DNA from 2 places in the Staphylococcus dromedarii genome. Region 2 is predicted to be linked to the other one. Evidence: predicted binding sites of a transcription regulator. Region 2 holds the regulator's gene; the other holds the start of a gene.
What was found. Region 2 encodes Rex, which represses fermentation and respiration genes when NADH is low (regulators of the CRP and FNR family bind a similar motif). Its sites were predicted from a motif close to TTGTGAAATATTTCACAA; they were not measured.
Positions count from the first base shown of each region.

Region 1: the regulator Rex is predicted to act here: its motif matches at 2,195-2,212, upstream of MUA88_RS09790 (nitrate/nitrite transporter).

Region 1 is NZ_CP094718.1:1,949,170-1,953,150, forward strand. It holds gene MUA88_RS09785 (M20/M25/M40 family metallo-hydrolase) at 1-875, shown strand, start outside; gene MUA88_RS09790 (nitrate/nitrite transporter) at 931-2,097, opposite strand; gene nreC (nitrate respiration regulation response regulator NreC) at 2,321-2,971, opposite strand; gene MUA88_RS09800 (sensor histidine kinase) at 2,983-3,981, opposite strand, start outside.
Region 2 is NZ_CP094718.1:1,631,177-1,635,157, forward strand. It holds gene MUA88_RS08105 (sulfurtransferase TusA family protein) at 1-63, opposite strand, end outside; partial or broken gene MUA88_RS08110 (YeeE/YedE family protein) at 88-1,169, opposite strand; gene MUA88_RS08115 (redox-sensing transcriptional repressor Rex) at 1,606-2,256, opposite strand; gene abc-f (ribosomal protection-like ABC-F family protein) at 2,414-3,981, shown strand, end outside.

The DNA.
Region 1 (3,981 bases), 320 kb from region 2:
GTCTAAGCTCTAACTTTATATTGAGTTATATTCAACAAGAAATAGAATACCACGCACGCTTTAAAGAACAATTTGAAATAGAGGAAACACCATTACCAGTGAGTCTGCGTGTGACAGATATTAAGCAACACTATGATGTTCAGACACCTTTCCGTTCTGTTGGGCTTTTCAATATGTTCTTATTCAAACGGCATGCGAATGAACTCTTTGAACAATTCAATGAAGCTGTTAAGCAAGGAATGAATAAAGCCATTTCAGAGTATCAACAACGCATTGCTGATACAGATGTTGAATCATTGAATATACAACTGATGACATATCACGACTTGTTACAATACGCTGTTCAGCAATATGGACAAGAAACGGTGGACCAACTCATTGATACACAGATTGCGACTGAAACAGAGCCACATTTACAATCAATTGCGATTGTAGATGCGATGATGAACTTATGTCGTGAGTTAGGACCAACTGTCGTGACGTTCTTTGCACCCCCTTATTATCCAGCGACAAACACATCGTATCATCCATTAACTGAAGCAATTAGCGAAACGATTGATACAACTTTACGCACACAGTTTGAACGTGCATCTAAACGCATCCACTACTTCAACGGAATTAGTGATTTAAGTTATGTCGCACCATCACCAAATGGGGCAGGATTTGAATCATATGAAGAGAATACACCGGTCTTCAATAAAACGTATTCTATTCCATTCCAGTCTATTGAAAAAATTCAAGCACCCTTGTTAAATTGTGGTCCTATTGGTAAAGACGCTCATAAAGTCACAGAACGCATTCATCAACAAAGTGCATTTGAAGAATTGCCGATTGTTTTATCAACAATTATTCAAAAACACTTTTTAAATTCATAAATTGAAAAAAGCACCGTATTTAACAAAATCTGTTAAATACGGTGCTTCTTAATTATTATTGAACACCTGCTGTTTTTTCGCGTTTAGATAAGTTGAACATTGTTAATAATGCTACAACACCGAAAATAGCAAGTAAGATAAATGCTAAGTTGCTGCTGCCTGTCATTGATGATACTGCTGAAATAACAAGTGGTGGGAAGAATCCGCCAAGACCACCCATCATTGACACGATACCATTTGCAACACCTGCTTCTTTTGAGAAGTAGTGTGGTACAAGTTTGAAGATAAGACCATTACCGATACCGGCACAAACACTGACTGTTAAACATCCAACTGTGAATAAGAAGATACCATCTGATAAACCAATGATTAAGGCGCCCACAATCATGATTGTGAAGAATGCTTTTAACATTGTAACCGCATCAAATTTATCTCCTAACATACCACCGATTGGACGAAGTAATGTTGCGATAGCGATGAATACACCTGTACGAATACCTGCGTCTACTTTGTCTACACCGAAATGTTCTACTAAGAAGTTCGGTAAGAAAAGACCGAATGCTACGAATGCACCGAATGTGATGAAGTACCAGAAGCTTAAATAGTACAATTTGTAGTTTTTCAATAAAATACGTGATTGTTCTACTAAAGGTACTTTTACTTTAGGCTCATTTCCGTCACCTAAGAAGAACATAATCAATGCAAATACAACCATCACTGCTAAATAGCTCATTACTGTGTTTTGCCAACCGATAATACCTGCAATTGGTGGTGCTAAGAATGCTGACACCGCTGTACCTAAGTTACCCATACCGTAAATACCATTTGCAAGACCGACTTTGTCTTTAGCGAAGTATTTAGGAATTGATGTAACACCTACTGAGAAGATCGCGCCCCCTACACCTAGGAAGAAACCAGCAAACATTAAGTTACCTGGCGTTGACGCTTGGCTTAATAAGAAAATTGGGACTAATAATACAACGAAACTTGTAAAGAATACCCATTTGGCACCCACGATATTTGTTAAATAACCGAATGGTACACGTAATACAGAACCTAAAATAACAGGGATGGCTAAGATAATTGATAATTGACCACTTGTTATTTCAATGTCCTGGGAAATAAATGGCATTAATGGCGCAATGATTGTCCATGCCATGAACCCAGCAACTAAGCTGAGCGTTTGAAGCCCTAACTGCAAACCAGCTTTTGACTTATCCATAATTGACTCACCTTTTTCTTTAATATATCTCTTGTATCAAAAAGAGTTTTGCTGCTTTTTGCTTTAGATACGCTTGTTCACTCTCAGTGTACCGTTATTGTGAAATGTATAACATAAGGACTTCCCCTATACTCTTAACGGGGTATCCCCTAACACAAAAATGACACAAATAAAAAAGCAATCTCGTTTGTGTAACCACAGACAAAATTGCTTTATATGACGCTTAAAAATCAAGCAGTTTCTTCTTCAATGCATATTCAACAAGTTCTGGTTTCGATTTTAAATCGAGTTTATCCATAATACGTGTCTTATGCGCTTCTACCGTTTTAACAGATACAAAAAGTTTTTCAGCAATATCCTTATTACCATACCCTTTCGCAATCAATGGTAAAATTTCAAGTTCTCGCTTAGAAAGTATCTTAAATGGATCATTGGAGTAAGCATCATCATTTGAAGACTGTACAAACTCTTTCACCAATGATGTTGTCATTTTAGGATCAATATAAGTTTGACCTTTATATACAGTTCTAATTGCTAATAAAAGTTGCTCATCTGGTGCATTTTTTAAAATATAACCACTCGCACCATTTCTTAAGACATGAAATAGATATTCTTCATCATCAAACATCGTGAGAATTAATATCTTTGTATTTGGAAAACTATCGAGTATCTTACTTGTTGCAATCAATCCAGACTCACCCGGTGGCATGCTCAAATCCATGATAAGTACGTCTGGCTCATGTTCCATGACTTTTTGGTACGCTTCAACCCCATCTGCAGCAGTTCCGACAACTTCCATATCTTCTTGGAAATTTAAAATCATCGAAAAGCCTGTACGTACTACCGCGTGATCATCTGCAATTACGATTTTCATGCTTGTTCCCCTCACTTTTGGTTAATTGGTACATCAAGTGACACAATCGTACCTTTACCTTTTTGTGTTTCAATATCTAGGTGCCCATTAACCAGTTCAGCACGTTCATTCATGCCATACAATCCAAGTCCTGAACCTTTTGGCGAATCACTTGGTTCAAAACCTTGTCCTTGATCGGATACTTCTGCGTATAACGTGTCTTCGGTTCTTCTAACGAATACATCCACTGAATCCACACCAGCATATTTCATGGCATTAAATACAGCTTCTTGTACGACACGATACACGACTGTTTCTATTTCACTATCAAAACGTTGTGGCATCATATCAAATTGATAGTTCACAACCAATCCATAGTTTAATTCAAGCTGTTTAAAATAAGACTTGAATGCCGCATCCAATCCAAGATCGTCTAATGAAGAGGGTCTGAGCTCTAAAGATAAGTTACGAATATCATCAATCAGCTTAGTCATTAAGCCCTCGATGTTTTTCGCACCATCGAGTAAAGAACCCATTTCTTGTTGATACTTCAAAAGACGCAACTCGACACTCACGTTGATGAGCTCTTGCACGACACCGTCATGCAATTCACGTGAGATACGTTTGCGTTCATTCTCTTGTGCTGCGATTGTCTTTTGAATCATGTTACGTTGGTATAATTTTTCTTGTCGTTGAATCTGTGGCGTCACATTTTGTAATGTGAAGGCTTTAATATCATTCTCTTCATCAATGGTTTGATACGTTGCAGTGAACGGCTCTACCTTGTTGTCAGTCGTCTTCATAAACACTTGGAAAGCTGTGTTCCCTAAGTCTTCAGATTTAAGGAAACAGTTATAACATGTCCGTAATGCATGTTCATTCGTATATCCTTCACAACGACCACAAATCGTATTAGATACCCCACTTAAGTCATTCTCTGGTGATATCACACGTTCAGCCGCTTCATTCATATAGATTACTTTTCCCTCACCATCTATAAAAATGATCATTTCTGATGTTTGATGATAATA
Region 2 (3,981 bases):
CTTTTGTGCTTCGATTAATGGGAACGGACATACCATTCCAACTGTACCTAATTCATAGACCAAGTTTATATCTCCTTTAACTCTATATTATGCATTGACTGACTGTGCTTTTACACTTTGTGTTTGTTGACGTGCTGCACGTAATGGTTTGACAAATAAGAAGTAACTCATAAACCATGTTCCTAAAATCATAGATGCTAATCCGATCCAGCCTTGCCAAGATAATGCTGCTGTAGCAACAAGACCATTCCCGATTGAACATCCGCCTGCAACGGCTGCACCAAATCCCATAAATGTACCACCGATGGCACTGTTACGAATTGTTTTAATGTCCGGTAAACGCCATTTAAATTCACGTGAACCTTTCGCTGCAATATATGAACCAACTAAAATACCAAGTACAAGGAAAACGCCCCAGTCTAATACTGATACATTCCCTGTTGTTAAAAATTGAACGATGTGTGCAGATGGTGTTGTAATACCAAGTCCACCATCACGACCTGTTGAACCACTCATTGGCCAAGCAATCATCGCGATAAGACCTATTGCAATCGCCGCAACAAATGGATGATAACGACGTTCAAATAATAAATGACGTACACCAGTATAACGTTGTTTTAATTTTGGTACAGCAATTGTAGGTTTTGGTTTACGCAATGTTTTAACCACTACAAATACTGTGATTGCAACAAGAAGTACTAACCATACCCAATAAGGGATACCTGTAGAAGTAGACATATCTGCATTTGCTACTGTTGTACTTTGTAAACTGTCATTCAACGGTGCTAAAACACCAAATTTGGTAATCGCTGCAAATAAGGCATAGAAACCTAATGCGATCCAGCTACCGATTAGACCTTCACCAGCACGATAATAAGTACCCGTTGCACAACCACCAGCTAAAATAATACCAATCCCAAAGATAAATGACCCAACGATTGTTCCTACAATTGGGAATGATCCATTATCAATTGTAATCAAACCTGCTGATTGTAATGCAAAAATGCCGACTGCTTGAATTGATATTGCAATGAGTAAGGCATAAAACATTTTATTATTTTTTGTACATACATGTCACGGAATCCACCTGTTAAGCAAAAACGTGTACGCTGCATCACAAACCCTAATAATGATCCAACTATTAAACCACTAATAATAGTCCAAAGCATTCCGTCAACCTCCTATTTCCGATTAATAATATAAGAATTGTAAAGAATATAATATGAAAATGCAAGAGATTGTGTAAAATTGTACATTTTTCTATTACATATCGATGGAAATAACAAAAGGCATGATCAATCTGTACAATTTCAGTGTTCAAGAAGTAGAATTCTCAACAGAACTGGGAACATAAAGTTTTCGTCGTGTCCCTGTAAAAGTAATTAGATATGTAGTAGATGTAGACACATATCAATCAACTACTACACCATTTAGGAATTCTTTTTATTTCCTGCTCTGATTTTACTGGAATTCTAACCACTCCTTTCATAATCTCATCCTTAAAAAAGCATAAAAAAAACCTCAAAATTCAAGTTTCTGAATTTTGATGGCTATTTTCTTACATATTCAATGATCTATGTTGAATGCATTATGCCTTAGAATGCATTATGCCTTAATTGTTGAATTGTAATTTTTCATAAAGAATAATAACGATTGAAGCTCTACGCCTAAGTCAATTTGATGTACTTGAACACTCTTTGGTACTTGTACACGTTTTGGTGTAAAGTTAAGAATCCCTTTGATACCAGCTTCGACAAGTTGGTCTGTGACTGCTTGTGCAGCTGATTCTGGTGTGGCGATAATTACGACTTCAAGCTTTTCTTTCTTAATAATATCTGTCATGTCTGACATTGGTTTAACAACGACGTTACCAACCGTTTCACCGATTACTTCTGGACGTATATCAAATGCTTCTGTAATTGTCATATCATCATGGATGGAAAAGTTATAAGTGATCAATGCATGTCCGAGGTTACCGACACCTACAATGCCAATGTGGATCTCTTCTGCATCACTTAATTCTGATTTGAAGAAGTCTAGAAGGTTGTCAATGTTATAGCCATATCCCTTTTTGCCGAGTTCACCAAAATACGAAAAGTCACGTCTAATCGTAGCTGAATCAATATTCAATCCTTCACTGATTGCTTTTGAATTCACACGATTTTCACCTTTAGCTTTTAACGTGTTTACAAAACGATAATATAAAGGTAAGCGTTTCAAGGTTGCTCTTGGAATTTTCACCGTTTCTTTAGCCATTACACAGTCCTCCAAAAATATTTCTAAAAACACATGTGATACATTTCACAGTATAACAGTATTATTATAACTGACTTTGTCTCAGAAAGAAACATTTACATTTTGATAGGCAAATAATTTATTGTACAATATATGTTAATGAAAGGAGCATCCTCACATGATATTAATGCAACTCAGTCAAATTTCGAAGTCCTTTGATGGTGAGACCATTTTTGACGATGTAAACTTTGAAGTCAAAACAGGTGAACGCATTGGCATTGTCGGCCGTAATGGTGCTGGTAAGTCAACATTAATGAAAATCATTGCTGGTGTGGAATCATATGAAAGTGGCCACATTTCAAAAATTAAAAACTTAAAAATGGGTTATCTCACTCAACAAATGACACTCAATACACAAAACACAGTGTTTGATGAGATGTTACAACCATTTGAGCATCTCAAACAATTGGGTGAGAAGATGCAAGTAGAGACAGATTGGCTTGCACAACACGCGGATCGCTATGATACGGATGCTTATCAAGAACATATGAATCGTTACGAAACCATTTCGAATGAATTTGAAAAACTAGGCGGCTATGACTATGAGCGTAAAATAAAAACGGTGCTGAACGGCCTGCATTTTACAGAATCAGATTATAATCGCCCTGTTAATGACTTTAGTGGTGGGCAAAAAACACGTCTGTCACTGGCACAAATGTTGTTACGTGAGCCTGATTTATTGTTACTTGATGAGCCGACAAACCATCTGGATATGGAGACGACTGCATGGTTGGAAGACTATTTAAAGTTTTTCAAAGGTGCTATTGTGATCATTTCGCATGACCGTTACTTCTTAGATAAAATCGTGACACAAATTTATGATGTTTCTTTAGGTGAAGTAAAACATTATGTTGGAAATTATGCAAAGTTTATTGCCCAGCGTGACCAATACTACCAAAAGCGATTAGCAGAATATGAACGTCAACAAGATGAGATTAAACGTTTAGAAACATTTGTTAAGAAAAATATCACACGTGCTTCTACAAGTGGCATGGCAAAAAGCCGACGTAAGGTTCTAGAAAAAATGACACGTATTGAAAAACCAATGCTAGACGCAAGAAGTGCTGATATCCGATTTGATTTTGATCGTAATACAGGTAACGATGTCATGCACATCCGTCAACTTGAAGTCGGTTACGGATCACCGATTACGCGCCCTATTAACATCGAAGTGTCAAAAGGCGATCATATCGCTGTCATTGGGCCAAATGGTATCGGGAAGTCCACGCTAATCAAAACATTAGCTGGCCGCTTAGATGCCATTTCAGGAGAAGTGATTCCTGGTGCAAACTTAAAAATTGGATACTATGATCAAAAACAAGCAGAATTCCAATCAAATAAAACCATTTTAGATTATGTTTGGGATCAATACCGACATATGCCAGAAAAAGATATACGTGCAGTCCTTGGCCGTTTCCTATTTACACAAGACGATGTACAAAAAATCATTAACGATCTATCTGGTGGCGAAAAAGCACGTCTTCAACTTGCATTACTCATGTTAGAACGCAACAATGTCTTAATTCTTGACGAACCGACCAACCACTTGGATATTGATTCAAAGGAAATGTTAGAACAAGCACTGAATGATTTTGCTGGCACACTCATTTTTGTTTCTCATGATCGTTACTTTATTAATGAATTAGCTAATAAAATCTTTGATCTGGATGCTGATGGTGGCCGTGT